3 regions of the Cellulomonas sp. P4_A2 genome follow, and region 2 is predicted to be linked to each of the others. Evidence: riboswitches for the same ligand, from Rfam matches in the RefSeq annotation. Region 2 holds a riboswitch; each other region holds the start of a gene.
What was found. A riboswitch is a leader RNA that binds a small molecule or an ion and turns the genes downstream of it on or off. The one in region 2 is predicted to bind S-adenosylmethionine.
Positions count from the first base shown of each region.

Region 1: linked by a shared signal. The riboswitch ahead of AC1DUE_RS18575 (LLM class flavin-dependent oxidoreductase) and the one ahead of AC1DUE_RS18800 (ABC transporter permease) in region 2 are both predicted to bind S-adenosylmethionine.
Region 3: linked by a shared signal. The riboswitch ahead of AC1DUE_RS05380 (DUF1737 domain-containing protein) and the one ahead of AC1DUE_RS18800 (ABC transporter permease) in region 2 are both predicted to bind S-adenosylmethionine.

Region 1 is NZ_JBFUHG010000024.1:26,671-36,410, forward strand. Features, by position in the region: gene AC1DUE_RS18555 (phosphatase PAP2 family protein) at 1-129, opposite strand, end outside; gene AC1DUE_RS18560 (phosphatase PAP2 family protein) at 129-803, opposite strand; gene AC1DUE_RS18565 (NADP-dependent oxidoreductase) at 848-1,747, opposite strand; gene AC1DUE_RS18570 (winged helix-turn-helix transcriptional regulator) at 1,870-2,247, shown strand; SAM riboswitch class IV at 2,310-2,429, shown strand; gene AC1DUE_RS18575 (LLM class flavin-dependent oxidoreductase) at 2,640-3,746, shown strand; gene AC1DUE_RS18580 (GNAT family N-acetyltransferase) at 3,743-4,327, shown strand; gene AC1DUE_RS18585 (amino acid ABC transporter permease) at 4,354-5,391, shown strand; gene AC1DUE_RS18590 (amino acid ABC transporter ATP-binding protein) at 5,391-6,158, shown strand; gene AC1DUE_RS18595 (ABC transporter substrate-binding protein) at 6,239-7,246, shown strand; partial or broken gene AC1DUE_RS18600 (FAD-dependent oxidoreductase) at 7,334-8,374, shown strand; gene AC1DUE_RS18605 (LLM class flavin-dependent oxidoreductase) at 8,371-9,558, shown strand; gene AC1DUE_RS18610 (flavin reductase family protein) at 9,700-9,740, opposite strand, start outside.
Region 2 is NZ_JBFUHG010000025.1:33,446-43,185, forward strand. Features, by position in the region: gene AC1DUE_RS18790 (dipeptide ABC transporter ATP-binding protein) at 1-955, opposite strand, end outside; gene AC1DUE_RS18795 (ABC transporter permease) at 952-1,866, opposite strand; gene AC1DUE_RS18800 (ABC transporter permease) at 1,868-2,866, opposite strand; SAM riboswitch class IV at 2,911-3,020, opposite strand; gene AC1DUE_RS18805 (NADPH-dependent oxidoreductase) at 3,196-4,014, shown strand; gene AC1DUE_RS18810 (rhodanese-like domain-containing protein) at 4,044-4,460, shown strand; gene AC1DUE_RS18815 (M20 family metallopeptidase) at 4,457-5,803, shown strand; gene AC1DUE_RS18820 (GNAT family N-acetyltransferase) at 5,800-6,795, shown strand; gene AC1DUE_RS18825 (LLM class flavin-dependent oxidoreductase) at 6,792-7,898, shown strand; gene AC1DUE_RS18830 (LLM class flavin-dependent oxidoreductase) at 7,900-9,024, shown strand; gene AC1DUE_RS18835 (glutamate-5-semialdehyde dehydrogenase) at 9,021-9,740, shown strand, end outside.
Region 3 is NZ_JBFUHG010000004.1:123,590-133,329, forward strand. Features, by position in the region: gene AC1DUE_RS05355 (acetyl-CoA C-acetyltransferase) at 1-910, shown strand, start outside; gene AC1DUE_RS05360 (3-oxoacyl-ACP reductase) at 910-2,244, shown strand; gene AC1DUE_RS05365 (MaoC/PaaZ C-terminal domain-containing protein) at 2,241-3,107, shown strand; gene AC1DUE_RS05370 (DUF2568 domain-containing protein) at 3,465-3,815, opposite strand; gene AC1DUE_RS05375 (aminotransferase class V-fold PLP-dependent enzyme) at 4,085-5,479, opposite strand; SAM riboswitch class IV at 5,518-5,632, opposite strand; SAM riboswitch class I at 5,751-5,852, shown strand; partial or broken gene AC1DUE_RS05380 (DUF1737 domain-containing protein) at 5,846-6,025, shown strand; gene AC1DUE_RS05385 (rhodanese-like domain-containing protein) at 6,052-6,471, shown strand; gene AC1DUE_RS05390 (O-succinylhomoserine sulfhydrylase) at 6,468-7,724, shown strand; gene AC1DUE_RS05395 (DUF1345 domain-containing protein) at 7,768-8,391, shown strand; gene AC1DUE_RS05400 (pyridoxamine 5'-phosphate oxidase family protein) at 8,384-8,869, opposite strand; gene AC1DUE_RS05405 (hypothetical protein) at 8,989-9,297, shown strand; gene AC1DUE_RS05410 (DUF1684 domain-containing protein) at 9,298-9,740, opposite strand, start outside.

The DNA of each region.
Region 1 (9,740 bases), on a different contig from region 2:
GCCGACGCCGACGAGGACGACCCAGAGGCCGACCGCCGGCAGGAGCACCCGGACGCCGATGTCGCGGAGTGCTTCGCGGCCGGTCGGGGCGGACCGGTCGAGCTCGTAGCGGTGCAGGAACGTGTGCATCAGGACTCCTGGTGCGGGCCGGTCGCGGACCAGCCGCTGTAGCCCAGGTAGGACGCGCCGGCGAGGGCTGTGCCGAGGGCGAACCCCGCGATCACGTCGGAGGGATAGTGCACGCCGAGCATGACGCGGTCGAGCCCGGTGATCAGGACGCAGGCGCCGGCGACGACGGGGACGACGACCCGGCCGCGCGGGCCGAGCAGCGGCCACACCAGCAGCGTCACCGTGAGGGCCGCGGCTGCGGTGTTCGTGGCGTGCCCGGACGGGAAGCTCGACCCGGGGGCGTGCGAGACGGCATCCTCGACCACCGGCCTGGCCCGCTGCACCAGCCCCTTCGCGCCCAGCTGCAGCGCCCAGGCCGCCATGATCGTGAGGAACGCCCACAGCGCCCGCGTGGTCATCCCGTGCCGTCGCCACACCCAGACGCAGAGCACCGTCGCGGCGAGGTTGACCCAGCGCGCCTGGAACGCCTCCTGCCAGACGAGCAGCGCCTGCCGGAGCTCGGGGTGCTCGCGGGTGAAGTCGGTCGCGGAGGCGATGGCCTGCTGGTCGAGCCGCAGGACGTCGTCCACCTGCGCCCGCACCACGTACGCGAGCACCGCGACCGGCACGGTGAACGCGACCCCGAACACGGCGGCACGCAGGAGCGCGCGTCGACGGAGGGGGCGAGGATGCATCCCCGGAGGTTAGGCGCGCGGGGCCGGACGCGCTCGTCGAGAGCTCACGGCACCAGGACGACCACCCCGCGCAGCCCGCCGGCCTCGACCGCGGCGTAGGCGTCGCCCGCCTTCTCGAACGGGTAGGTGTCCGCGACGCGCGGCGTCAGGACGCCCTCGACGGCCAGCGCCGCCACGTCCGCGAGTCCCGCGGAGCCGCTGACCACGTGGACGGTCTTGACGCGGATGCCGCGCTCGGGCGTGGGCGTCGCGGGCGCGGTGACGGCCACGAGCACGCCGCCGTCCCGGGCTGCGACGAGAGCCGGTGCGCCGAGCTCGGCGGTGTCCAGCACCCCGTCGGCGCCCAGCGTGCCGAGGTCGGTGCCCCGCAGCACGAGCCGGGCGCCGGTGCGCTCGACGAAGGCGCGGTCGGCCTCGCGCGCGACGGCCAGGACCTCGAGCCCGCGGTGCCGGGCGAGCTCGACGGCGAACCCGCCGACACCACCGGCGGCGCCGGTGACGGCCAGCGTCGCGCCCGCCGGCAGGCCGAGCAGGTCCAGTGCCTGTGCGGCGGTCAGAGCGTTGAGCGCCAGCGTCGACGCGTCCACCGCGCTCAGTGACGCGGGACGCGACGCGACCGACCCGCGCGGCAGCACGACGGACGACGCCTGGGCGCCGACGAAGGTGTCGAACCAGTCGGACAGGGCCAGCACCGGGTCGCCGGGGGCGAGGCCCGTGACGTCCGGGCCGACCGCGTCGACCACGCCGGCGAGCGCCCAGCCGAGCACGTAGCGGTCGGCCGGCGGCAGCGGGACGTGGCCGCGCGCGACGACCACGTCGACCGGGTGGACGGGTGCGGCCTCGACGTGGACCCGGACCTCGCCCGGACCGGGCTCCAGGACGGGCAGGTCGAGGATCGCGAAGTCGGCGGTGGGGCCGGGAACGGTGAGGGTGACGGTCGACATGAGGGCCTCCGGGGGGAGATCGGTTCGGGACGCGACCCATCCTGAGCACAGTGGTATCTTTTGGGAAGTAGGCACCTTCTGGTGCCTAAAGGGTCTGTCTGGTTCCCTGCTCGGAGGACATCGTGCTCGAGACGCTCCCCCTCGCGGCGTACGACTCGTTCGACGCCGACTGTCCGACCCGTGAGCTCCTCGACGAGCTGTCGGACAAGTGGGTCTGTCTGGTCATGACCGCGCTGGAGGTCGGCCCGCAGCGGCACTCGGAGCTGCGGCGGCGCCTCAACGGCGTGAGCCAGAAGATGCTCACCCAGACGCTGCGCGCCATGGAGCGCGACGGCATGATCACGCGGACCGTGACCGCGTCCGTGCCGGTCCGGGTCGACTACGAGCTCACTCCGCTGGGCGTCTCGCTGACCTCCGTGGTGCACGCCGTGAAGGTGTGGGCCGAGGCGAACATGGACGCGGTCGCGATCGCCCGTGAGGCGTACGACGCCCGCGTCTGATCTCACGATGTGACCAGCGGTTTGACGTCGTCGGGCCCCCGATCTAAATTCCCTACCAATAAGGTCAAGATTTCCAGCGCGAAGCTCCGGCTAGCTGGAAGGCAACCCTCCGCGCGGTGGGGTGCCCCGGATGAGGACCTGGTCGTGGTGGGCACTACGCCTCCACACGGCAACGACGCGAACCCCGGCAGTGCCGGGACGAGAGGAACGACCATGAACGCGTTCGGAGCACCCCGCTCCCCGAGCTGCGGCCACGCCATGCTCACGCGTTCCTGTTGTCGCTGAACCTTCAGCGCCCCGCTCCACCTCGCACGCCCCGCTGAACGGGGCGAGCCTCGCCGCACCTCTGACGTGCGCGCCCCACCTCTCGCACCACCTGAACGGATACCCCTGTGTCCTCCCATGCCCACCTCGGTGTCGACCTGTCCGACACCGGCGCCCGCGCCGCCGCCTGGCGCACCCACGGCTCCCAGGGTCAGCGTCTCTTCGACGCCGGCCGCCTCGAGGAGCTCGTCGCCGTCGCCCAGCGCGGTGCGCTCGACTTCGTCGTGTTCGACGACGACTTCGCCCTGCACCCCGGCGGCAGCACGACCCGCCTCGACGCGGCCATCGTCGCCTCCCGCCTCGCGGCGCGCACCGACGGCATCGGCCTCGTCGCCTCGGTCGGCACCTCGCACCTCGAACCGGCGCACATCTCGACGGCCATCGCGACGATCGACCAGGCCAGCGCCGGTCGCGCCGGGTGGCAGGTCGGCTGGACCACGCGTCTCGACGAGGTGCCGACGGCCGGCCCGCGGTCGTCCTCCCCGGACGTCGCGGCCCTCGCCGGCGCGGCCGAGGCGGCCGCCACAGTCGCCCGGCGCTGGGACAGCTGGGTGCCGACGACCTCGGCACGCCCGCGTTTCACGACGCACGACGGCGTGAACTTCGCCGCCGGCGTCCCGAAGGGCAGCACGCGTCCGCCGCAGGGCCGACCGCCGGTCGTCGTCCGTGCGACGACCCCCGACGAGATCGAGCTGGCCGGACGCGTCGCGGACGTCGTGCGCATCCGCGCCACCGACCGCGACGAGGCCGCGCGCACCCGGGCCCGGGTCCTGGGCGCGGTCGTCGCCGCCGGTCGTGACCCGCGCGACGTGCGCGTCCTGGTCGACGTCTACCTCATCGTCGGGCCGGACCGGGCCAGCGCGCAGGCCCGCCTCGACATGCTCTCCGACCTGGAGGGCGTCAGCTGGGACACCGGCTCGCTCGCGTTCGTCGGGACCTCCACGGGGTTCGCCGAGCTGGTCACCGACTGGCTCGACGCCGAGGCCGCCGACGGGTTCACCATCCGCCCGGCATCCGTGCAGACCGACCTGGTCGCGCTCGTCGACGGCGTCCTGCCGGTGCTGCGCGCGTCGGACGCCTTCCGTTCGTCGTACCCCGGCCGCACGTTCCGCGACACCCTCGGCCTGCCGAGCACCGTGCCGAGCACCGTCGCCCGATTCGCGGCGTCGGCATGACGACCACCGACCTCCGCGTCGTGCGCTCGTACGCGCTGAGCGACCCGGCCGTGCAGCCGATGCTCGACGAGCTCGCGGTCGAGTACCTCACGCGGTACAGCGAGTTCTTCGGGGTCGACGACCTGCGCGCGGAGCTCGAGCGGTACCCCGCCGAGCAGTTCGCGGCGCCCGACGGTGACCTGATCCTGATCCTGGAGGACGGGACCGCGGTGGCCGGCGGTGCGTTCCGGCTCCGGGCCGAGCCGGAGCTCGGTTCGGCGGAGCGGCTCAGCCGTCCGGATACGCGCGACGAGTCCGGTCTGCCGACGGTCCGCACCGCCGAGTACAAGCGGATCTGGACCAACTCGGCGCACCGCCGCCGCGGTCTGGCGCGCCAGGTGCTCGCCGAGCTCGAGCTCCGAGCGGTCGCGCTCGGGTACGAGCGCCTCTACCTCACCACCGGTCCCCGGCAGCCCGAGGCCGCCGCGCTCTACCTGGCGACCGGCTGGCACCCCCTGTTCGACACGACCGACGCCCCGACGGACGGCCCGCTCGCGTTCGAGAAGTGGCTCTGTCCGGAGCATGACGCCCCGCAGTCGTAGAGCCCCCTCGAACCCCGGAGTGCACCGTGTCCACCGCCTTCCTGAAGAAGGACGACGTCCTGCCCGACGTGTCTGACGTCGTCGTCCACGACGAACCCCGCGTCTACGGCGCGCGCCACCCCGCGCGCTGGGTCGCGACCGCGATCGTCGCGGTGCTGCTCGCGATGGTCGTCAGCTCGCTGCTCACCAACCCCAAGTGGGAGTGGGGGGTCGTCTGGCAGTACCTGACCTGGCCGTCCGTGCTCGACGGGCTCTGGGGCACCATCCGGCTCACCGCCGCGGCCGCCGTGGTCGGGTTCGGGCTCGGCACCGTGCTCGCGCTCATGCGGCTGTCGAGGTCACCGCTGCTGCGATCGGTCGCGTGGGGGTACATCTGGATCTTCCGGTCCGTGCCCCTGATCCTCCAGCTGCTCCTCTGGTACAACCTCGCGTACCTGTACCCGCACCTCACGCTCGGGGTACCGTTCGGCCCGTCGTTCGTCGAGCTCGACACCCTGTCCGTGATCGACAAGTTCGGTGCCGCGGTCCTCGGGCTCGGGCTCTCGCAGGCGGCGTACGCGTCCGAGATCATCCGCGCCGGCATCATCGGCGTCGACCAGGGCCAGCACGAGGCCGCCGCGGCGCTCGGCCTGCCCCGGCGTCGCCAGCAACGGCGGATCATCCTGCCGCAGGCCATGCGCACCATCGTGCCGACCGCCGTGAACGAGATCATCGGCCTGGTCAAGGGCACGTCGGTGGTCTACGTCCTGGCGTACGGCGAGCTGTTCTACATCGTCGGCGTCATCTACGGCCGCAACCAGCGCGTGGTCCCGCTGCTGATCGTCGCGGGCATCTGGTACCTCGTCCTGACCACCGTGCTGACGATCGTGCAGTACTACCTGGAGCGGCACTACGCCAAGGGCGCCCTGCGCCAGCTGCCGCCCACGCCGATCCAGAAGGCACGCTGGGGCCTGGGCGTGAGCTGGTCCCGCCTCACCGGCAGACCACTGCCCGGCGACCTCCCACCGAGCTACGGACGCGGCGCCCGCAACCTCCTGGTCCGCACCCAGCGGGGTGGGTTCTGATGGCCGCGGGGCTCGTCGAGGTGCGCGGTGTGCACAAGGCGTACGGGACGCTCGAGGTGCTCGACGGCATCGACCTGACGGTCCGCCCCGGCGAGGTCACGGTGATCCTAGGCCCGTCGGGCTCGGGCAAGTCGACCCTGCTGCGTGTGATCAACCACCTCGAGAAGGTCGATCGCGGCCTCATCTCGGTGGACGGCGACCTCATCGGCTACAAGCGGCGTTCCGACGGAGCGCTGCAGGAGCTCAAGGAGAAGGACGTGCTGGCGCAGCGGACCCGCATCGGGTTCGTGTTCCAGAACTTCAACCTCTTCCCGCACCTGACCGCGCTCGAGAACGTCATCGAGGCGCCCATCTCGGCGCAGCGCCGGCCGCGGGCCGAGGTCGAGGCCGAGGGCCGTGCGCTGCTCGAGCGCGTCGGGCTGTCCGACAAGGCCGACGCCTACCCCCGGCAGCTGTCGGGCGGCCAGCAGCAGCGCGTGGCCATCGCCCGGGCGCTCGCGGTCAAGCCGTCGGTCGTGCTCTTCGACGAGCCGACGTCCGCGCTCGACCCGGAGCTCGTCGGGGAGGTCCTCGACGTCATCCGCGACCTCGCCGCGACCGGCACGACCCTCGTCGTCGTGACGCACGAGATCGGGTTCGCCCGCGAGGTCGCCACCTCGATCGTCTTCATGGACGGCGGCCGGATCGTCGAGCAGGGCACACCCACCCAGGTGCTCGACGCCCCGCAGCACGCCCGTACCAAGGCCTTCTTGGACAAGGTGCTCTGACAGCTCCGCCTGCACCCACCCCTGATCGTTCCCCGCTCACCCGCGCGCCTGCGCACACCACCGAAAGAGAGACACCTCCCGTGACCACACCCCTGCGACGTACCCGGCTCCTGAGCGCACTGGCCCTCGTGCCCCTGCTGGCGCTCGCCGCGTGCAGCGGATCGGCCGCGGCGGACGACGACGTGGCGGCCGAGCCCTCGGGCTCCGCCACCGCAGCCGCCGGACTGACGATCAACACCAGCCCCGATCAGGACCGCATCCACTCGACCGAGTCGGCCGACGCCATCGCGCTGCTGCCGGCCGCGGTCAAGGAGTCCGGCGTGCTCAAGGTCTCGACGACGGCCGGTGGCCTCCCGCCGCTCGGCTTCCTCGCCGACGACGAGAAGACGCCGATCGGCAACGAGCCCGACATCGCCTCGCTCATCGCCGACGCCCTGGGCCTGAAGCTCGAGCTCGAGGTCAAGGCGTGGGCCGACTGGCCGCTCGCGCTGCAGTCCGGGGACGTCGACGCGGTCATCTCCAACGTCACGGTGACCGAGGAGCGCAAGGAGCTCTACGACTTCTCGTCGTACCGCAACGACCAGCTCGGCTGGCTGACCGCCGCCGGCAGCGACATCAAGCAGATCAAGGAGCCCAAGGACATCGCGGGCCTCACGGTCGGCGTCGGGTCCGGCACCAACCAGGAGAAGATCCTGCTCGCCTGGAACCAGGAGAACATCGACGCGGGCCTCGAGCCGATCAAGGGTGGCGAGCCGGAGTACTACGAGAACTACTCCGACGTCCTGCTCGCCGTGCAGTCCGGCCGGCTCGACACCTACGTCGGCCCGAACGCGAGCCTGGCGTACAGCGCGGCGACCGCTCCCGACCAGTTCAAGGTCGTCGGCACGCTCAACGGCGGCTGGCCCGACACGGCGCAGATCGCCGTGGCCACCCTCAAGGGCTCCGGGCTCGCCGAGGCCGTGACCGCGGCCCTCAACCACACCTTCGAGGACGGCACCTACCAACAGGTGCTCGAGCGCTGGGGCCTGCAGGCCGAGGCGATCGAGAAGTCCGAGACCAACCCCCCGGGTCTGCCGAAGACCAGCTGACCACCCTGGACCGAGTGCCCCTGGTCTTCACACCAGCGCACTCGACGGTGGCCGGCCGGGGTCGGGGGACGCCCGGCCGCTCGCCGCGGCCGGTCGGTGGTCCTGCTCGAGCGCTTCGAGCCGGGCCACGTCCAAGGCGCCTCGCACGGAGCCTCGCGCATCTACCGGCAGACCTACGATCGCGCCGAGTACCTCGACCTCACGATTGAGGCGCTGGGGCTCTGGCGGTCGCTCGAGGACGCGACCGGTTCGGAGCTCCTGACGATCACCGGCGGCGTCAGCCACGGATCCCCCGCGCCGTCGCTCCTGGCCGCGTTCGAGGCCCGTGGCATCGCGCACGAGGTCCTCACGCCCGACGAGGCGGCCGAGCGGTGGACCGGACTGCGGTTCGAGGGGTCGGTGCTGCACGAGACCCGCACGGCGGGCCGACTGCACGCCGACCGCGCCGTCCTCGCGCTGCAGGACGACGCCCGCGCGCACGGCGCCGACGTCCGTCACGGCGTCCGCGTGCTCTCGCTGACGGTCGCCACTGACGGTGTGGTCGTCGAGACCTCCGACGGACCCGTCCGCGCTCGTCGGGTCGTGCTGGCCGTCGGCGCCTGGACCGGCTCGCTGCTCGGCCGGCCGCTCCCGCTGGTGGTGACGCAGGAGCAGCCCGCCCACTTCGACCTCGCCTACCCCGCCGACTGGCCGTCGTTCACGCATCAGCCGTTCGGTGTACATCCGTACCCCAGCGGAACGTACGGACTGCTGACGCCCGGCGAGGGCGTCAAGGTCGGGTTCCACGCGGTCGGTCCGGTGACCGACCCGGACCACCGCACGTTCACGCCCGAACCCGCGCAGCTCGCGCTCCTGCAGCGGTACGCCGAGCAGTGGATGCCGGGCGTCGACGCGAGCACCCCGCACCCCATCTCGTGCACCTACACGACCACGCCCGACCACGACTTCATCCTCGACCGCCGCGGACCGCTGGTCGTCGCCGCCGGGTTCTCCGGCCACGGCTTCAAGTTCGGGCCCGCGATCGGCCGGGTCCTGGCCGACCTCGCCGACGAGCCGGTCGACGACCCGGTGCGTGCCTCCGACCCCGCGTTCCACCTGTCCCGCCTCGTCCTCCAGGAGTCCCGATGACACGCGTCCCCCTGTCCGTCCTCGACCTCGCACCCGTGTGGGAGGGCGGCACCGGCGCGCAGGCGCTCCAGGCGTCGCTCGACCGGGCGCGGCTGGTCGAACGGCTCGGCTACCGGCGGATCTGGTTCGCCGAGCACCACCTCGCCCCGGGCGTGGCCTCGGCCGCTCCGGGCGTGCTGGCCGCGCTCGCGGCGGGCGTCACGTCGACCCTGCGCGTCGGGTCGGCCGCCGTCCTGCTCGGGTCGACGAGCCCGGTTGTCGCCGCCGAGCAGTTCGGCACCATCGCGGCCGCCCACCCCGGGCGCGTCGACCTGGGCCTCGGACGCGCGTCGTTCCCGCCGCCCTCCGACAAGGCCGCCGCGCCGCCCGCGCCGCCGGCGCCGCCGGTCGTCTCCGAGGATCGCGTCGTCGAGGGGCTCCTCGTGCCTGCGACCCCTCCCTTCAGCTTCCGGGACCCCGACCTGCTCGCGCGGTTCGTCGCGCAGCAGCGCTACCTCAGCGCCGGTCGCACGCCCGGCGCGTTCGCCGACGAGCTGCGCACCGTCCTCGACCTGCAGGCCGGTACCGCGCGCGCCGACGACGGCCGCGACGCCGTCAGCCCCGCGGTGCAGGGCTCCGACCTGGCCCTGTGGGTGCTCGCGTCGAGCGCGGGGGAGAGTGCCCGCGTGGCCGGCGAGCTGGGTCTGCCGCTCGCCGCGAACTACCACGTGAGCCCGTCGACGGTGCTCGAGACCGTCGAGGCGTACCGGTCCGCGTTCCGCCCGGGCGTGCTCGCAGCCCCGTACGTGGTGGTCTCGGCCGACGTGCTCGTCGCGGAGACGTCGTCGCAGGCGGTCGCCCTGGCGGACCCCTTCGCGGCCTGGGTCCTGTCCATCCGCTCGGGCGCCCGCGCCATCCCGTACCCGCGCCCAGGCACCACGACCCCGTGGGACGAGCGGTCCGACGACGAGCGCGCACTCCTGCGCGACCGCATCGTCTCGCGGCTGGTCGGCGACGCCGCGTCGGTCGCGTCGGGCCTCGATGCGCTCGTGCGCGCCACCGGCGCCGACGAGCTGCTGCTCACGACGATCACGCACGACCCGTCGGACACCGCCCGCTCGTACGAGCTCCTGGCGGCCGAGTGGTTGGCGCGGGACGCGGACGCCCTCGTCGGCGCGGGCGTGGGAGCCAGGTCGTCCTCGTAGGGCGGCGCCGAGCAGGACCTGAGTCGCGCCACGGACACCCGTGGCGCGACTCGCGTCATGTTCGGCCGTGCCTCGCGCACGACAAGACCCGCCGGGCTCCGAGGCCCGGCGGGTCTGTGCTGTCCGGAGGTCCGGCCGGCGTCACACGGCCGTGTGGTCGCCGATCCGGTGATACGTGCGGT
Region 2 (9,740 bases):
CGAGGGTGCGCCCGCGCGGCAGGACGAACGAGACGTCGTCGACGGCACGGAGCGTGCCCCCGCCGGCGGACCGCGGGAGCGGGAACTCCTTGGTCAGGCGCCGCGCCTCGAGCGCCGGCACGGCGGTCGGCGGGACCGGCGCGGCGATGGTGCGGGCACCGCGCAGGCTGGGCGCCGCAGCGAGCAGCGCGCGGGTGTACGGGTCGCTCGGTGCGCCGAGCACCTGGTCGGGCGTGCCCTGCTCGACGACCCTGCCCTGCGACATCACGACGATGCGGTCGGCCCGGTCCGCGGCGACGCCGAGGTCGTGCGTGATGAGCAGGACCCCCGTCCCAGTTCCGGCCGTGAGGTCCTCGATGTGGTCGAGGATCTGCCGCTGGACGGTGACGTCGAGGGCGCTCGTCGGTTCGTCGGCCACCAGGAGGCGCGGCTGGGCGGCCAGCGCGATCGCGATCAGCACGCGCTGTCGCATGCCGCCGGAGAGCTCGTGCGGGTACTGCCGCGCCCGGACCTCCGGCTCGGCCAGGCCCGCCCGGCGCAGTGCTTCGATCGCCTCGATCTCGGCGTTCTTGCGGTCGGCCAGACCGTGGATGCGCAGCACCTCGGCCACCTGGTCGCCGATGCGGGTGACGGGGTTGAGCGACACCGTGGGGTCCTGCGGGACCAGGCCGACCAGGACGCCGCGCACGTTGCGCAGGTCGCGGTGGGAGGCGTGGACCACGTCGTGGCCCAGCAGGTCGATGCTCCCGTGGTCGATCACGGCCGCCGGCGCCAGGAGCCGGACCACCGCGGCGGCGGTGGTCGACTTGCCGGACCCGGACTCGCCGACCACGGCGACGGTCTCGCCCGCGTCGACGTGCAGCGAGACGTCCCGTACGGCGCGGACCGTGCCGCGACGCGTCCGGTACGCGACCGCGAGGTCCGTGACCGTCAGAAGCCGCTCGGAGGAGGTCATGCCCCACCCCCGTCGTGCCGGTCGAGGGCACGCGACAGGCGGCCCGCGGCCAGCACGCTGAGCGCGATCGTCAGGCCGGGCAGCGTGGTCAGCCACCAGGACGTGCGCAGGTAGTCGCGACCGCCGGACACCAGCGCACCCCACTCGGGCGCGGGCGGGGGAGCGCCGTACCCGAGGAAGCTGAGTGCGGACACCGCGAGGATCGCCGTGCCGAGCTGCAGGGCGGCGAGCACGACGACGGGGCCCGAGGCGTTGGGGAGCACGTGCTGGAACAGGACCGACCACCAGCGGCTGCCGCCGGCGTGCGCGGCCTCGACGTAGACCGACGAGCGCACACGCAGGACCTCGGAGCGCATGATGCGTGAGACCGTCGCGACGCTGGCCAGGCCGACCGCGATCGCCACCTTGACCGTCCCGAAGCCGAGCGCCGTGATGAGCGCGAGCGAGAGCAGCAGCGCGGGGATGGACAGCAGCACGTCGACGACGCGCATGACGACGTCGTCGAACACGCCACCGACGAAGCCGGCGACCAGACCGACCACGGCCCCGACCAGCAGGCCGACGCCGACGGCCACGAGCGCCGCCTCGAGCGTCAGCTGCGTGCCGTGCACCACCCGCGTGTACAGGTCGCGACCCAGCTGGTCGGTGCCGAACCAGTGCGCCGACGAGGGGGCCTGCAGCTTGTCGGCCGGCACTCCGGTGAGCGGGTCGCCGGGCGCGAGCACCTGCGGCACGAACGCCGCCACGAGCACGAACCCGATCCAGACGAGAGCGAGGAGGAGCCCGGGCCTGCGCAGCAGGTCGCCGACCCAGGCGAACCGCCCGCGCGTCTGCTCGTCGGGCTGATCCAGCGGCGCGTCGGCCGGGAGGTCGGCGGCGGTGGTGGCGAGGTCGTCGAGAAGGTCCGTCATGTCACACCCCCGCCGTCGCGGGCTCACGGACCGCGGCCGCGGCGACCGGGGCCGCGGCCTTCGGTGGACGCGAGTGCCGCACGATCCGCGGGTCGAGCAGGGGGTAGAGCAGGTCGACCGCGAGGTTGACCAGCACGAACACGGCGGCGGCGAACAGGACGACGCCCATCACGACGGGGATGTCCTGCGCGCTGACGGACGTCGCGGTGAGCCGGCCGATCCCGGCACGGGAGAACACGGTCTCGGTGACGACCGCCCCGGCCAGGAGCTCGCCGATGACCAGTCCGGTCACCGTGAGCGCGGGGAGCGAGGCGTTGCGCAACGCGTGCCGGAAGTGGACGCGCACCGAGCCGGCGCCCTTGGCACGGGCCGTGTCGACGTACGGCTGGCGCAGGCTGTGCTGGAGGCTGCGCGAGAGCATCTGCGCGATCAGCGCCGCCGTGGGCACCGCGAGCGTCACCGCCGGCAGGACGATCGAGGAGAACCCCTTGTTGCCCACCGCTGGGAAGATCGGGTTCTGGAACGAGAACCACTGGACGAGCATCAGACCGAACCAGAACGACGGGATCGCGACCCCGAGCGGGGGCAGGCCGAGCAGCGCGTTGGACAGGCCGCGGCTGCGCACCAGGGTCGCGACGATGGCCAGCCCGCCGCCGACCAGGAGAGCGAGCACGAACGCGGCCGCCGCGATGGCCGCGGTCGGCGGGATCGCCTCGGCGATCAGGCCGGTCACCGGCCGGTGCAGGACCACCGACGTGCCGAGGTCCCCGCGCAGGACGCCCCCAAGCTGTGTCAGGTACTGCACCGGCAGCGGCTGGTCGAGGCCGTACTGGGCGCGCAGCGCGTCGAGCTGCTCGGGCGTGACGTCCGACGACTCGCCGCCGTACATGAGCGAGACCGGGTCGCCCGGCAGCGCGTAGAGCACGACGAACGACACCGTGTAGGCGGCCCAGAGCACGAGGAGCGCCTGCCCGAGGCGGGCGAGCACGTAGCGGTTCATCGCGGGGCCCGGGGGAAGGCGCGCATCGGGGGTCCTCGTTCCGTCGTCTGTGCTTGCACGGCGGGAACGCCGTGCCGGGTAGTCACCTGGAGCACCCCGTCACGTGAAGGGTTGCTGCCCGACCAACCAGGGCTTTGCGTCGGGACTCGATACCGGCCGCGAAGGTAAGGACGAGGCGCGGGGTCGTCAACGATCCGCCGCTGCGTCTCACGGACTGGACGCACTGCCCGAGGACCGAGATGTGAGACGTCGCCGACGGTTCGTTGACTTCGGCATCCGGGCGGCTCACCCTCCCCGCGAACTCCGACAGCGCGCTCACCAGGGGAACCATGTCCGTCGCCCTCCTCCCGTCCACGCTCGACGCCCGCTACGGCGGTGTCGCACCCGACGACGTCGCCACCTCCGACGTCATCGAGCTGCAGCTCGCGCACCGCTCCGTGCGGCGGTACCTGCCCGACGACGTCTCGGACGCCGAGCTCGCGGCCGTAGTCGCCGCCGCGCAGTCCGCCGCGACCAGCTCGAACCTGCAGCTGTGGAGCGTCGTGGCCGTGCGCGACGACCAGCGCCGGTCGGCCCTGTCCGCGCTCGCGGGCAACCAGGCGCACATCACGCAGGCGCCGCTGCTGCTCGTCTGGCTCGTCGACCTCGGCCGCGCCCACGCCATCGCCGCGGCCCACGACGCGCCGACCGAGGGCGCGGACTACCTCGAGACGGCCGTCGTCGGGTTCGTCGACGCGGCGCTGGCCGCGCAGAACGCGGTGCTCGCCGCGGAGTCGCTGGGGCTGGGGACGGTGTACATCGGCGCGCTGCGCAACCGGCCGGCCGAGGTGGCCGAACTGCTCCACCTGCCGCGCCACGTGTTCGCCGCGTTCGGGCTCGTCGTCGGGCGGCCCGACCTGTCCGAGAACACGCGCGTGAAGCCGCGCCTGCCCCAGTCGGCCGTGCTGCACCACGAGGTGTACGACGACGCGGACCACGCCGACGCGGTCGCCGGCTACGAGGAGCGGATCGGCGAGTTCTACGCCCTCGAGGGGCTGTCGCACTCCTGGACGGACCGGCTGCTCGCCCGGCTCTCCGGCCCCGCGGCGCTCAACGGTCGCGACCAGCTCCGCTCGGCGCTCGAGGCGCAGGGTTTCCGGCTCCGATGAGCACAGGCACGACGACGAAGGAGAGCACGATGACCGAGACCACCGCCCGCCCGGGCGCCCCCGCCGAGCACCTCAGCCTCGAGGACGCCGCGGCGCTCGCGCCCGCGGTCACCCCGCAGGAGGCCGCCGAGCGCGTCGCCGAGGGCGCGTTCCTGCTCGACGTCCGCAGCGAGACGGGCCGGTCGCGCACGGGCGCGATCCCCGGCGCCACGGTCGGCGACCGGTACGCGATCGACGACGAGTTCGACCTCGCCGCGGCCACGCACCACGCACCCGTCGTCTCGCTGGACACGCCGATCGTGGTCGTCTGCGGCTCGGTGCGCGGGTCCGGCCCGGTGGCCGCGGAGCTGCGCGCCAAGGGCTTCACCAACGTCGTCCACGTCGACGGCGGCTTCGGTGCCTGGAAGGACGCGGGCCTGCCCGCCGAGGAGCCGACCGCCGGATGAGTACCCCCTCCACCGCGTTCCTCGACGAGCTGCGCGCGCTCACCGAGCGCCGACGCGGGTCGTTCGTCCCGCTGACCTCCCCGTTCGACGGGGCCGACGAGACGTCGCGCGCCCTCGTGCGGGACGCGGCGAGCGCCGGCCAGGGGGACCTCCTCGACGTCGCGCACGCGATCCACTCCCACCCGGAGGAGGCGTTCCGCGAGGTCCGCTCGGTCGCGGCGATCGCGGACCTGCTGCGGGCGCGCGGCGTGCCCGCGAAGGTGGGGACGCACGGCCTGTCGACCGCGCTGCGCGCGGGGCTGACCAAGGCCGGGCCCGACGACGGCGCGGCTCGCGAGGACGCGGGTCCGACCGTCGCGATCCTGGCCGAGTACGACGCGCTGCCCGGGGTGGGTCACGCGTGCGGGCACCACCTCATCGCGGGCGCCGCGACGGGGGCGTTCCTCGCGCTGGTCCGAGCGGTCGCCGACGGTCTGGACCTGCCGGGTCGGGTGCTCCTGCTCGGCACGCCGGCGGAGGAGGGCAGCTCGGGCAAGGAGATCCTGGCGCGCAACGGGTTCATCGAGGGCGTCGACGCGGCGATCATGGTGCACCCGTTCGGCTTCGACGTCGTCGACCACCCGTTCCTCGGCCGGCGGCAGCTGCGCGTCACGTACCACGGGGTCGCCGCGCACGCGTCGGCCAGCCCGTTCATGGGCCGCAACGCCCTCGACGCCGTCGCGTTGAACTACCAGGCGGTCGCGATGCTGCGGCAGCACATCCCGCCGAGCGACCGTGTGCACGGCGTGGTGCTCGAGGGCGGGACGCGGCCGAGCGTGGTGCCTGAGCGCGCGACCGTCGAGTACTACGTCCGGTCCGCGAGCCCGACGACCCTCAAGGACCTCTCCGAGCGGCTCGCCGACATCGCGCGGGGCGCCGCGCTGGCCACCGGGACGACCGCCGAGCTGGTCTGGGACGCGGCCCCGTTCACGCTCCCCGTCCGGACCAACGGACCGCTCGCAGAGCGCTGGGCGGTGCACCAGGCCGGTCAGGGGCGGACCGTGCTGGCCGGGGGCGTCGTCCCCGAGATACTCGCGGCCTCGACCGACTTCGGGAACGTGAGCGTCCGGCTCCCGGGCATCCACCCGATGATCGCGGTGAGCGACCCGGAGGTGGCCCTGCACACCCGCGAGTTCGCGGAGGTCGCCGGAGGTCCTCGCGGGGACGCCGCCGCCGTCGACGGTGCCGTCGGGCTCGCGCTCACGGCCCTGGACTATCTGGCCGACCCGGCGCTGCGTGCCGCGGTGCGGCAGGACTTCGAGGACGCCGGCGGCGTCCTGGACGTGGAGGGGTACTTCTCGTGATCGAGGTGCGCACGTCGCGGCCGGACGAGCACGCCGCGGTCGCGGAGCTCACCGAGCACGGGTTCGCGACCGGGCCGTTCGGTCCGACGACGGACCCGGCGCGGCTGGCGCTGCTGCGCGACGCTCCCGGGCGCGCGGCGGCCGGCGACCTGCTCGTGGCGCTCGACGGCGACGAGCTGCTGGGCACGATCAGCCTGCTGCGGGCCGGCACCGGGTACACGCGGCAGGCCCGCGACGACGAGGCCGAGGTGCGGCTGCTGACCACCGCGCCGGGAGCTCGCGGTCGTGGGGTCGGCGCCGCGCTCCTGGCGGAGTCGGTCGCCCGCGCGCGGGCCTGGGGTGTCACCGCGCTGGTGCTGGACACCGGCGCCCGCAACGTCGTCGCGCAACGCCTGTACCACCGGCTCGGGTTCGAGCGGGTGGTCGACCGGGAAGCGATCACCGGTCTGGTCGTGTACCGCTACGACGTCGCCCGCACCGGCCTGCGCGTCCGGCTGGTCGCGCCGCACGAGTACGACCGCGTCGCGCAGCTGTCGGTCGAGGCCTACGCCCACGACTACGACATCCCCGACGACTACCGCGCCTCCCTCGCCGACGTCGCCGCCCGGGCTCGCGAGCACGAGGTCTGGGTGGCCGAGGACCTCGCGACCGGCGAGCTGGTCGGGACGGTCGCGACGCCGCGCGCGGGCGAGCACATCTCCGAGCTCGGTCGGGACGGCGAGCTCGACTTCCGGCTGCTCGCGGTCGACCCCGCGGCTCGCCGACGAGGGATCGGGGTGCTGCTCACCGAGCACGTCGTCGCACTCGCCCGGCAGCGGGGCCTCGACCGCGTCGTCATGAACTCCGGGCCGCAGATGCTCGGCGCCCACGCGCTCTACCACCGTCTCGGCTTCGTCCGGCTGACCGAGCGCGAGACCCGTGTCGTCGCCGGCGGCACCCTGCTCGCGTTCGGCCTCGACACAGCACCACTCACGCAAGGAGCACTCTCGTGAAGTTCCAGGTCCTCGACATCGTCCCCCACGGCCCGCACCCGGTCACCGGCGAGCTGCTCGACCCGTCCACCCGCCTCGAGCGCGTCGTCGAGACCGCCGTGCTGGCCGAGGAGCTCGGGATCGACGCGTTCGCGGTGGGGGAGCGCCACGCCGGCGACTTCCTGTCGTCGTCTCCCACCGTGCTGCTCGGCGCGCTGGCCCAGGCGACGGACACGATCCTGCTCAGCACCGGCGTCACCGTGCTCAGCCTGCTCGACCCGGTCCGCGTCGCCGAGGACTACGCGACGATCGACCTGCTCTCGCGCGGGCGGCTCGAGATCGTCATCGGCAAGGGCAACGAGGACAAGCACTTCCCGCTGTTCGGGCTCCAGCTGGAGCACCAGTACGACTACCTCGAGGAGAACTACGAGCTCCTCACCCTGCTGCTCAGCCGAGAGCACGTCGACTGGAAGGGCACGTTCCACGCGCCGCTGACGGACGCGACGACGCTGCCGCGCCCGTACGACGGCCCCTTCCGCATCTGGCACGGCTCGGCCACCAGCACCATCGCGGTCGACCTCGCCGCCAAGCACGGCGACCCGATCGTGTCCGCGAACGCGCTGCAGCCCCGCGAGAACTACAAGGTGCTCATCGACCGGTACCGCGAGCAGCTCGTGGCCCACGGGCACGACCCGTCGGTCGGCTACGTCGGCTCCGGTTCGGGCGGCCTCTTCCTGGCGGACACCACCGAGCAGGCGACCGAGGAGTACCGCGCGGTCTACGAGGGCTTCGCCGCCCGGATGGCCGCCCGGCACGTCGGCGAGACGCGGCCCGGCAAGGTCTCGTCGTTCGCGCACATCGAGGACGCGGTCGAGCGCGGCCCGGCGCTCGTCGGCTCCCCGGAGCGCGTCGCGGAGAAGATCCTCGACTACCACGCCTCCTACGGCCACGACCTGCAGTCCGTCTCGCTCAACCCGGTCCTGCCGTACGAGCAGCAGCAGGACGTCCTGCGACGGTTCGCCGAGGAGGTCGTCCCGCTGGTCCGGGCCGAGGTGTCGACGACGCTGTGGGGACCGCAGGACCCGGGCCGTGCCCGCGGCCTCGACCGGCTCGTCGCGGTCTGACGTGGCCGTCGAGTTCCTCGGCGCCGGGTACGGCAACCCGTCGACCGAGACCACCCCGCTCGTCGGACCCGTCTGGGACCCCGGCTACACACGGGAGATCGTGCGCGCCCACGAGGCGAGCAACTGGGACCACGTCCTGTTCCCCTATGCGTCCGACGGCCCCGACCCCGCGCAGGCGGCGGCCTGGGCGGCGGCACACACCGACCGCATCCAGCTGCGCGTCGCGCACCGCCCGAACGTCTCGGCGCCCACGTTCGCCGCCAAGACCTTCGCGACCCTGCACGCGGCGTCCGGCGGACGCGTCACGGTCCACCTCATCGCGGGCGGCCTCACCAGCGACCAGCGGGCCGAGGGCGACGACCTGGACAAGGACGCGCGCTACGACCGGCTCGCCGAGTACGCGCAGCTGCTCCTGCGGTCGTGGACCTCGGCCGAGCCGTTCACGCACGTCGGCCCGTACTACCGAGCGCAGGAGTTCGTCCTGCGGGCCCGCACCGAGCACCGTCCGGGCCTGTCGGCGGGCGGGGCGTCGCGACGAGCCCTGGAGGTCGGTGCACGCGTCGCGGACGTGTTCGCGCTCTTCGGCGAACCGCTGGCCGCGACCGCGGACCAGGTCGACCTGCTCCGCTCGTTCGCGACCGCCGTGGGCCGCCCGCTGCCTCGTCTGCAGATCGCGTTCCGGCCGATCGTGGCGCCCACCGACGAGGAGGCGTGGGCCAGGGCGCACGCGATCCGGGCACGCATCGACGAGCTCGCGTCGCCGCGCGCGGTGCGGACCCTGACCGAGGCACCCCGTGAGCCGGGGAAGCTGCCCGAGAACACCGCGAACCTGCGCCTGGCCGAGCTGGCCGCGTCGGGGGAGCGGCACGACCGTGCCCTGTGGACGCCGACCGTCGCGGGTGCGGGCGGGCTGCCGACGAGCGCGACGGCCCTCGTCGGCTCCTACCGGACCGTGGCCGACGCCCTGCTGGACTACGTCGACCTCGGGTTCGAGATCTTCGGCCTGCGCGGCTACGACCTGCTCGCGGACGCGGTCGAGTTCGGCGAGAACGTCATCCCGCTGGTACACGCGGGCGTGACCGCGCGGGACGCACTCCGGCACAGCGGGACTACCCTGACCAGATGACCACGTCGCTCGAGCAGCCGCTCCAGCAAGCACCCGAGGCGCCCGACGTCACGGCCGCGGTCCGCGCCGTCGCGGAGCGCGCCAAGATCGCCTCCCGCACGCTCGCCACGGCCAACCGCGCCACCAAGGACGCGGCGCTGCGTGCCATGGCCGACGCGCTCGTCGAGGCCACGCCACAGATCGTCGAGGCCAACAAGATCGACCTCGAGCGCGGCCGCGCCAACGGCACGTCCGCCGGCCTGCTCGACCGGCTCGCGCTCACCCCCGAGCGGATCGCGGGGATCGCCGACGCCCTGCGCGAGCTCGCGGCGCTGCCCGACCCGGTGGGCGAGGTGGTCCGCGGGTCGACGCTGCCCAACGGCCTGCGCATGCGGCAGGTCCGCGTCCCGATGGGCGTGGTCGGCATGATCTACGAGGCCCGCCCGAACGTCACGGTCGACGCCGCCGGGCTCGCGCTCAAGAGCGGCAACGCGGTGATCCTGCGCGGTGGGTCCGCGGCCGCGGCCAGCAACGAGCTGATCGTCGACGTCCTGTCGCGGGCGCTCGTCTCGCAGCGCCTGCCCGGTGCGCTGATCCAGTCGATCGACTCCTACGGGCGCGAGGGCGCCGTGGCGCTCATGCACGCGCGCGGGCTGGTCGACGTCCTGGTTCCGCGCGGGGGTGCGGACCTCATCCAGACCGTCGTGCGCGAGTCCACCGTCCCGGTCGTCGAGACG
Region 3 (9,740 bases), on a different contig from region 2:
GGTCAGCGACCGGCTGCGTCGTCAGCTGCTCGACCTCTCGCGGGCGAAGAGCGCGGCCCAGAAGCTCGCAGCCGTGGCGAAGATCCGGCCCAAGGACCTCGCCCCGTCGGCGCCCCGGACCAGCGAGCCGCGTACGCACCTGTCGATGGGCGAGCACCAGGCGCTCACCACGGCGCAGTGGGGCATCACGCAGGAGGCGCAGGACGAGATCGCGCTGGCCAGCCACCAGAACCTGGCGGCCGCCTACGACGAGGGGTTCTTCGACGACCTGGTCACGCCGTTCCGCGGCCTGACGCGCGACGCGAACCTGCGCGCGGACTCCTCCCTGGAGAAGCTGGCGTCGCTGAAGCCGACGTTCGGGCTCGGGCTGGACAGCCCCGCGACGATGACGGCGGGCAACTCGACGCCGCTGTCCGACGGGGCGTCGACCGTGCTGCTCGGGTCGGCCGACTGGGCCGGCGCCCACGACCTGACTCCCCTGGCCTCGATCGTCGACGCCGAGGCCGCCGCGGTCGACTTCGTGCACGGCGTCGACGGGCTGCTCATGGCGCCCGTGTTCGCGGTGCCTCGGCTGCTGGCCCGCAACGGCCTGTCGCTGGCGGACTTCGACCTCATCGAGATCCACGAGGCGTTCGCGTCGACCGTGCTGACGATCCTCGCGGCGTGGGAGTCCGAAGAGTTCGGCCGCGAACGGCTGGGGCTGGACGGCGCGTTCGGCACCGTGGACCGCTCGAAGCTGAACGTCCACGGGTCCTCGCTCGCGGCGGGGCACCCGTTCGCCGCGACCGGCGGGCGCATCGTCGCGACCGTCAGCAAGGAGCTCCACCGACGGGGACCCGGCACCCGGGCTCTCGTCTCCGTGTGCGCCGCCGGCGGGCTCGGTCTGACCGCGATCCTCGAGGCGGCCTGATGTCCACCGACACGTACCTGAACCTGGTCAACGGCGGCGTCACCGGCAACGTCGCCAAGAAGCTGGGCCTCCCGCAGCCCGCGCCGCTCCAGCGGTTCGCGCCCGGGCAGCCGCTGCTGGAGGGGCCCGTGCTGGTGCTCGGTGACGACGAGCTCGCACGCCTGCTGTCCGCCGACTGGGACCTCGACGTCCACCGGCACCCCACGCCCGACCTGCGGTACTCGGCGGTCGTCGTCGGCCTCACCGAGCTGACGCACCCGTCGGCTCTGGCCGAGCCCGTGCTGGCCCTGGCCGGGGTGCTCAAGAGGCTCGCCCGCGGCGGTCGCGTGGTCACGGTGTCGCGAGCGGCCTCGGCGGACGACGCACCCGCCGTCGCGGCGGCGCGGCAGGGCGTCGACGGGCTCCTGCGGTCGATCGCCAAAGAGCTGCGCGGCGGCGCGACCGCGAACGGCCTGGTCCTCGGCGCCGGCGTGCCGGTCACCGCGCCGTCCGTGGTGGGCGCGCTGCGGTTCTTCCTGTCGACGAAGTCGGCGTTCGTGGACGGGCAGCTGCTCGCCGTCGACTCGTCGGCAGGCTCGCTTCCCTCGTCCTGGGACCGCCCGCTCGAGGGCCGCGTCGCCGTGGTCACCGGCGCCGCGCGCGGCATCGGCGAGTCGATCGCCGACACGCTCGCCCGCGACGGTGCGACGGTCGTGGCCGTCGACGTTCCCGCCGCCGGGGAACAGCTCGTCGCCGTCGCCAACGGCGTCCGCGGGACCGCCCTGCAGCTCGACGTGACGGCGCCGGACGCCGGTGCCCGGCTGCTGGAGCACGCGCTGCAGCGGCACGGGCGGCTCGACATCGTCGTGCACAACGCGGGCATCACGCGCGACAAGCTGCTTGCCAACATGACCCCCGACAAGTGGGAGTCCGTGCTGGCGGTGAACATCGCGTCGCAGCTGGCGATCAACGAGGCGCTCCTGACCTCGGGCGACTTCACCGACGCACCGCGGATCGTCTCGCTCGCGTCGACCTCGGGCATCGCGGGCAACCGCGGGCAGTCCAACTACGCAGCGTCCAAGGGCGGCGTGATCGGCATGGTCCGCGCGACCGCTCCCCTGCTCGAGGCGTTCGGCGGCACCGCGAACGCGGTCGCGCCCGGCTTCATCGAGACCGAGATGACCGCGCGCATCCCGGCGATCACGCGGCAGGTGGCCCGTCGGCTGAACTCGCTGCAGCAGGGCGGCCAGCCGGTGGACGTGGCCGAGACGGTCGCGTTCCTGGCCTCGCCCGCCGCGGGTGGGATCGTGGGGCGCGTGCTGCGGGTGTGCGGGCAGAACCTGGTCGGTCAGTGACGGTCGTCGTCCTGCCCGGCGTGCCCGGGCTCGGCGGCCTCTACGTGCGCGGCGCGGCGTCGTCGGGACGACTGTCCGTGTCTCGCCGGCTCGACCGGGCACCGACCTCCTTGCCCGACGTCGAGTACGTCGTCCGGTCGGTCCAGGCCACCGCGGACCACCTGACCGAGTACCAGCACCTGCTCGGCGAGTCGGCGAGCGACGCCCTGCCCGCCGGCTTCGTGCACGTGCTGGCGTTCCCCGTCGCGACGGCCCTCATGGCGCGCGCCGACTTCCCGCTCCCGCTCGCCGGCCTGGTCCACCTCTCCAACCGGGTGGTCCAGAGCCGCGCCCTGTCGTTGGGGGACACGCTCGAGCTCCGGGCCTCGGCGACGAACCTGCGCGGTCACCGCACCGGCACGCAGGTGGACCTCGTCACGACGGTCTCCGCCGACGACGAGGTCGCGTGGCGCGGCGTCTCCACCTACCTGGCGCGCGGCGTGTTCCTGCGGGGCGAAGGTCCCGACGAACGCAGCGGGTGGACCGCCCCGACGCCCACCGGTCAGTGGGTGCTCGGCGCGGACACCGGTCGCCGGTACGCGGCGGTCTCGGGCGACCACAACCCGATCCACCTCTCGTCGCTGGCCGCCAGGGCGTTCGGGTTCCCGCGCGCGATCGCCCACGGGATGTACACGGCGTCGCGCGCGCTGGCCTCCGTGGGCGCGGCGCGGACCGACGCCTTCGACTGGTCGGTCGAGTTCGCCAAGCCGGTGCTGCTGCCGTCGACGGTGAACGTACGGATCGCCCCGTCGGACGGCGGATTCTCGTTCGCGGCCTGGACCAAGGTGCCGCACCTGACGGGTTCGGTCACGCCGCTCGGCTGAGCCGCGAGATCCCGTTGCTGACCGCCCGGAGACCGACGAACGGCCGCCGGGTCTCGGATCCCGCCGGCCGCTCGCCTTGGGACCATCCTGGTTCAGAGACGGTCCCGCCGCAGGGTGAAGCCCACCTGCGCGTGAGGTCGTGCGTCTGGGCCGAGCTCGACTCTTTCCACGCACGACCTGGGCTCAGACGCACGAGCTCGCGCGGCGGGTCAGGCGTCACGGTCGCGCCGCACGAGCTCGCGCTGCTGGTCAGGCGTTCGGGTCGCGACGAACACCGCGGCAACGCTCGTGCTCGCGGCGGGTCAGGCGTTGCGGTCGCGACGAACACCGCGGCAACGCACGAGCTCGCCCCAGAGGTCAGGCGTTGCGGGTCGCGACGAACACCGCGCCGCCGACCACCGCGAACGGGATCGCGACGAGCGGTGAGATGCCGGCCAGCAGCGCGACGACCGCCGTCGCGACGAACAGCCCGGTGGCCGCGGCCGCACGGGCCGTGCCCGCGAGTCGGTGGTCCGACCGCGGCGCCATCCAGCGGCTCCACACCGCGACGGCCACCACGACGAACGCGACTGCCAGGAGCAGGGACACGAGCGTGCTGCTGCCCAGCCGCCAACCGGCGACCGCCAGCAGAGCGATCATCGCCAGCTCGACGAGGAACGCCAGCACGCCGAGCACCCCGACCTGCTGCTGCGCCACGGGATCGGTCACGCGCCCATCCTGCCGACGAACCGCCCAGCGCCGCGACCCCGCTGCGCGCAGGCCGAGATCGACCCTTAGGCGCGAGATCGGCGCTCGGAACTGCCGATCTCGCGCCGAGAGGTCGCTCTCGGCGCCGCGCTCGCGCGCGGCCGGGCGCAGCGGGGTGGTCGCGAGCGCGGCAGTTCCGTGCGAACGCGGCAGCAGCAGGTGCCGCGTTCGACAGGAAGTGCCGCGTTCGCCGACGCCGAACGGTTACCGCCGGTGGCGCCGAGCCTGCGTCAGTCGTCGAGGGCCGGGCCGCAGGCGGCCGCGGCCGTGGCGGCCAGGTGGTCCAGGCCGTGGACGGCGACGAGCGGGCGGGTGTCCTCGACGACCGCCCAGCAGCCGTCGACGATCTCGTAGCCGGACGCGGGGCCGTCGGCGAGGTACTGCGTCAGGGCGGTGACCAGCCGGTCGACGGCCTCGCTCGTCGTGCCGACGCCGACGGACGCGCGGATCGCACCGTCGGAGGCGTTCAGGTGCGCGAGGAGCGGGTGGGCGCAGAAGCGGCCGTCACGGACGCCGATCCCGTGCTCGGCCGACAGGTAGGCGGCGACCAGGCCGGGGTTGTGGCCCGGGACGGTGAAGGTCAGGACGCCGACGGGCGGGGCAGAGTCGGGCCAGATGCGCGCGATCTCGACGCCGTCGATGGCGGACAGGCCCGCGACGAGCCGGGCACGCAGGGCGTCCTCGTGGGCGTGCAGCGCACCGGCCGGGAGGGCCGCGAGCTGGTCGCACGCCTCCGCGAGCGCGATGGCGCCGATGACGTTGGGCGAGCCGGCCTCGTGCCGGGCAGGTGCGGGCTGCCACACGGTGCGGTCCGTGCGCACGTCGCGCACCGCACCTCCCCCTGCGAGGTACGGCGCACCTGCGTCGAGCCAGTCGCGACGTCCGACCAGGGCGCCGGCCCCGAACGGTGCGTACGTCTTGTGGCCCGAGAACGCGATGTAGTCGGCGTCGGAGGCCGCGAGCGAGAACCCGCGGTGTGGCACCAGCTGGGCGCCGTCGACGGCGACGCGGGTGCCCTCGGCGTGCGCGAGGGCGATGACCTCGTCGAGCGGCAGCGACTCACCGGTGACGTTGGAGGCGCCGGTGACGGTCAGGAGCGCGTAGTGCCGGCGCGCGAGCTCGTCGCGAAGCCTGGACAGCGTCTCGGCGACCGTGCGGGCGATCGGCAGGATGGTGGTCGAGTGGCCGTGCCCGTCCGCGGAGTGCACCCAGGGCAGCAGGTTGGCGTGGTGCTCGATGTCCAGCACCAGCACCCGGGACCCGCTCGGGACGACTCGGGCCAGAAGGTTGAGCGAGTCGGTGGTGTTGCGGGTGATGATCGCGACGTCGTCGGGACGCGCGTCAACGAACCGCGCGATCGTCTGGCGCGACGACTCGTACAGGGCGGTGGACACCTGCGACAGGTACCCGGCGCCGCGGTGGACGGACGCGTACAGCGGCAGGACCTCCGTGACGCGCGCGGCGACGGCCTCGAGGGCGGGCGCGGACGCGGCGTAGTCGAGGTTGGCGTAGACGCGCTGCGTGCCGTCGACGAGGGGCACCGTGGTGTTGCCGCCGACGACGGGGAGCAGCTCGCTCACCGCGTCGACGTCCACACACGAGAGGCGCTCGGCAGTTGTGGTCATGATGGTCCTCCGACACAGAGGGGCACCGCCGTCGGTGGACCCCGCGCTTGCCGAGCCCCGGACGGAGCTCGGCCAGGTCGTCACCCGGGGCACCCCACCGCGGAGGAGGGTTGCCGGCCAGCGAGCCGGGGCTTGACGCTGGCGCTCATGACCTGAGAAGAGGGTCCCCGTCCCGCCGCGCACGTGTCAACGCACGATCGGATTCGTCTCGGATCGCGAGACTTCGATTCCACCAGTTGGATTCCGTCCGACGCCCGCACTAGCATCACCGGCACCATCCAGAGCGGCCGAGAGATCTGGCTCGACGACGCCGCAGCAACCCGCGTGCACGACAGTGCACGGACGAGGGTGCTACCGCCAGGACCGATGGAGGCTGTGCACGTGACAGAACGACTCAGGTACCGGCTGCTCAGCGGCACCGACGACATCGCCTTCTGCGAGCGCGTCTCGGAGGCCCTGGCCGACGGCTACGTGCTGCACGGCGGCCCGGCCGCGACCTACGACGGCGAGCGTGTGATCGTCGCGCAGGCCGTCATCCTTCCCAGCAACGCGACCCACGAGACGAGGCCCGTATGAGCTACGCCGGCGACCTGACCCCCCAGCAGGCCTGGGACCTCCTGACGTCCGACGGCGACGCGCTGCTGGTCGACGTGCGCACCGACGCCGAGTGGGCCTACGTCGGCATCCCCGACGCCGCGTCGATCGGCGGCCGCTCCGCGCTGGTCGAGTGGGTCTCGTACCCGTCGGGACGCCCGAACCCGCAGTTCCTCAAGCAGCTCGGCGAGCTCGGGCTCACTCCGGGCGACGGGCGGCCGATCGTGTTCCTGTGCCGCTCGGGCGTCCGCTCGGTGCACGCCGCGAACGCCGCGACGGCCGCGGGTCTCGGTCCGGCGTACAACGTCCTCGAGGGCTTCGAGGGCGACGTGGGTGCCGACGGGCACCGCGGGCACTCGGGCTGGCGCGCGGCCGGCCTGCCGTGGCGGCAGCGGTGAGCCCTCGGGTGCCGGGTCCCGGCGACTGGGACGAGAAGCGGGTCGAGCGCGGGACGCTGCGGCCGGACACCCTCGCCGTGCGCGGCGGGCTGGTGCGCTCGCAGTTCCAGGAGATGTCCGAGGCGCTCTTCCTGACGCAGGGCTACGTCTACGACGACGCCGCTCAGGCCGAGTCCGCGTTCGCGGGCGAGCACGACCGGTTCCTGTACTCGCGCTACAACAACCCGACGGTCTCGACGTTCGAGGAGCGGCTGCGGCTGCTCGAGGGCGCCGAGGCGGCGTTCGCCACCGCCAGCGGGATGTCCGCGGTGTTCACCGCGATCGCGGCTGTCGCCAAGTCGGGCTCGCGCGTCGTCGCGGCCCGGGCCCTGTTCGGGTCCACGGTCGTGCTCTTCGAGGAGGTCTTCGCCCAGTGGGGTGTGACCACCGACTACGTCGACGGGCACGACCTCGCGCAGTGGGAGGCGGCGCTCTCGACGCCGGCCGACGTCGTGTTCTTCGAGACGCCGTCCAACCCGATGCAGGACCTGGTCGACATCGCGGCGGTCACGACGCTCGCGCACGCCGCGGGCGCGATCGTGATCGTCGACAACGTCTTCGCGACGCCCGTCCTGTCGAAGCCGCTCGACTTCGGCGCCGACGTCATCGTCTACTCGGCGACCAAGCACATCGACGGCCAGGGCCGCGTGCTCGGTGGCGCGATCCTGGGGTCGGAGGAGTACATCCACGGACCCGTGCAGACGCTCATCCGGAACACCGGCCCGTCGCTGTCGGCGTTCAATGCGTGGGTCCTGCTCAAGGGCCTCGAGACCCTCTCGATCCGGGTCAAGCACCAGACGGCGTCGGCCCTGCGGCTGGCGACCTGGCTCGAGGAGCAGCCGGGCGTCTCGCTGGTCCGCTACCCGTACCTGCCCTCGCACCCGCAGCACGCGCTCGCGCTGCAGCAGCAGAGCGGCGGCGGGACGGTCGTGACCTTCAACCTCGCGGTGCCCGACGGCGCGTCGTCCGAGGTTGCCAAGAAGGCGACGTTCGGCGTGGTCGACGCGCTGCGGATCATCGACATCTCGAACAACCTGGGCGACGCGAAGTCGATCATCACGCACCCCGCCACCACGACGCACCGCAAGCTGGGCGCCGAGGGCCGGGCGGCCGTGGGGATCGGCGAGGCGACGCTCCGGCTGTCGATCGGCCTCGAGGACCCGGACGACCTGATCGACGACCTCACGCAGGCGCTGGACACGCTCGGTCGCTGACGACGTCCCGCGGGTGTCCGTGCGGCCGGTGAACACTGGCGGCATGGACACCCGGCGGCTCGTCGTCTCCCCGGCCCTGCGGCTCGGCGTCGGAGTCGTGGCCGGTCTCGTCGTCGCCGTGCTGGTCGCCTGGACGTCCGGGTTCGCCGCGTTCCTGTCCGGCTGGGCCGTCGCCGCGGCCGTCTTCGTCGTCTGGACCTGGCTCGCGTGCGCGCCGATGGGTCCCGACGAGACCGCGGCGCACGCCACCCGCGAGGAACCGACTCGGCTGGCCTCCCACGTCATCGTGATCGCGGCGGCCTTCGTCACGCTCGGCGGCGTGGTCCACGTGCTGGTGAGCTCGTCGCTGCACGCGTGGCTGCCCGCGATCGCGGTCCTGGCGAGCGTGGTCGCGTCCTGGGCCGCGATCCACACGGTGTTCGCGCTCCGGTACGCCCGCATGTACCTGACGGACGGCGCCGGCGGGATCGACTTCCACCAGGAGGAGCCGCCCGAGTACACCGACTTCGCCTACGTCGCGCTGACGGTCGGCATGAGCTTCGCCATCTCGGACACCGACCTCGGCTCGTCGCGGATGCGCCGGACCGCGCTCGCGCACGCGCTGCTGAGCTACCTGTTCGGCACCGTCATCATCGCGCTGCTGGTGAACCTCGTCGCCTCTATCTGAGCTCGACCGTCTCGTTCTCGCCTCCGTCGTACCGCTCGCCGGTGACCTTGGCCTTCACCAGGCTGAACGCGGTGGTCAGCTTGCCGCCGGGCGCGTGCCAGTACTCGGCCGTCTGACCGCGCAGGGCGATGAGGACCACGCCGGGGGTCTCGGGGCCGTCCGGGAACCACGCGTCGGCCGTCGGCCCCCAGAGCTCCTTGATCTTGGCGAGGTCCCGCACGACGTCGGCCGTCCCCGACACCGACACCCACGACGTCGACTCCGCGAACGCGGCGTTCGCGGGACTGCCGGCCTCGATCTCGTGCACCTTGTGGCTGTCGGCGTCGGCGAAGAACCACAGGTCGCCGTCGTAGTCGACGTCCTGCACACCCATCGGGCGGCTGACCAGCGCCCCGCTCGGGTCCACCGTCGTGAGCATCGCGAACCTCGCGGCCTTGATCAGCTTCGCCACCGTCGCGACGTCGTCGTCGTGCGTCATGAGCACTCCCTGCCTGTGGACCGCCCGGGGTGTTCTCACCGGATGGTGCGGCCACGGTAGGCAGGATCCGCACGACCCACCACTGGAACGGTCGTGGCCCGACGCGCGATGCTCGGGGCATGGACAACGAGTTCGACGCCGTCGCGGTGGACCTGGTCGCCCGCGGAGCGACCCTCGGCCAGATGATGGGCCACCCCATGCTCAAGGTCGGGTCCTCGATGTTCGCCGCGTTCACCGGCGACGAGCACCTGGCCGTCAAGCTCGGGCGCTCCACCCCCGAGCACGCCGAGGCGCTCGCGCTCCCGGGCGCCGCGGTCTGGTCGCCGGGCGGCAGCGGTCGCCTGTTCTACGACTGGGTGTCGCTGCCGCCCGAGCAGGAGGACCACTGGATGCGGTTCGCCGAGGCGGCGCGGCTCCTCGTCAGCTGATCAGCGCACCCACTGCTCCCCGGCCTCGACCGCGACCGTCAGCACGTTCTCGGCCGGCGGGACCGGGCACGTGGCGAACTCGGTCAGGCCGCAGGGCAGGTTGCTCGCGCGGTTGAAGTCGAGGGTGACGGTGCCGTCGCCGGCCACGGGGCCGAGACCGAGCGTGCGCGACGCCGGGTAGGTGGTCACGCCGCTCGTCGCGTCCCGGAACAGGACCGACAGGCCGCGCGCTCCCCCGTCAAACACCACGAGCGACTGCGGCACGCCGCCGAGCTCGAAGTGCACGGTGCCGACGGCGGTGTGGTGGTGCTCGAGGCCCTCGACGACCGCACCCGTCGTGACGGTGCGCGGCTCGTCGAACGGCGACAGCGTGCCGGTGACGAGCCACTCCTGCGACGGGGTGTAGGCGGGGATGCCCGTGAATGCGGCGAGCTGCGGCGCGC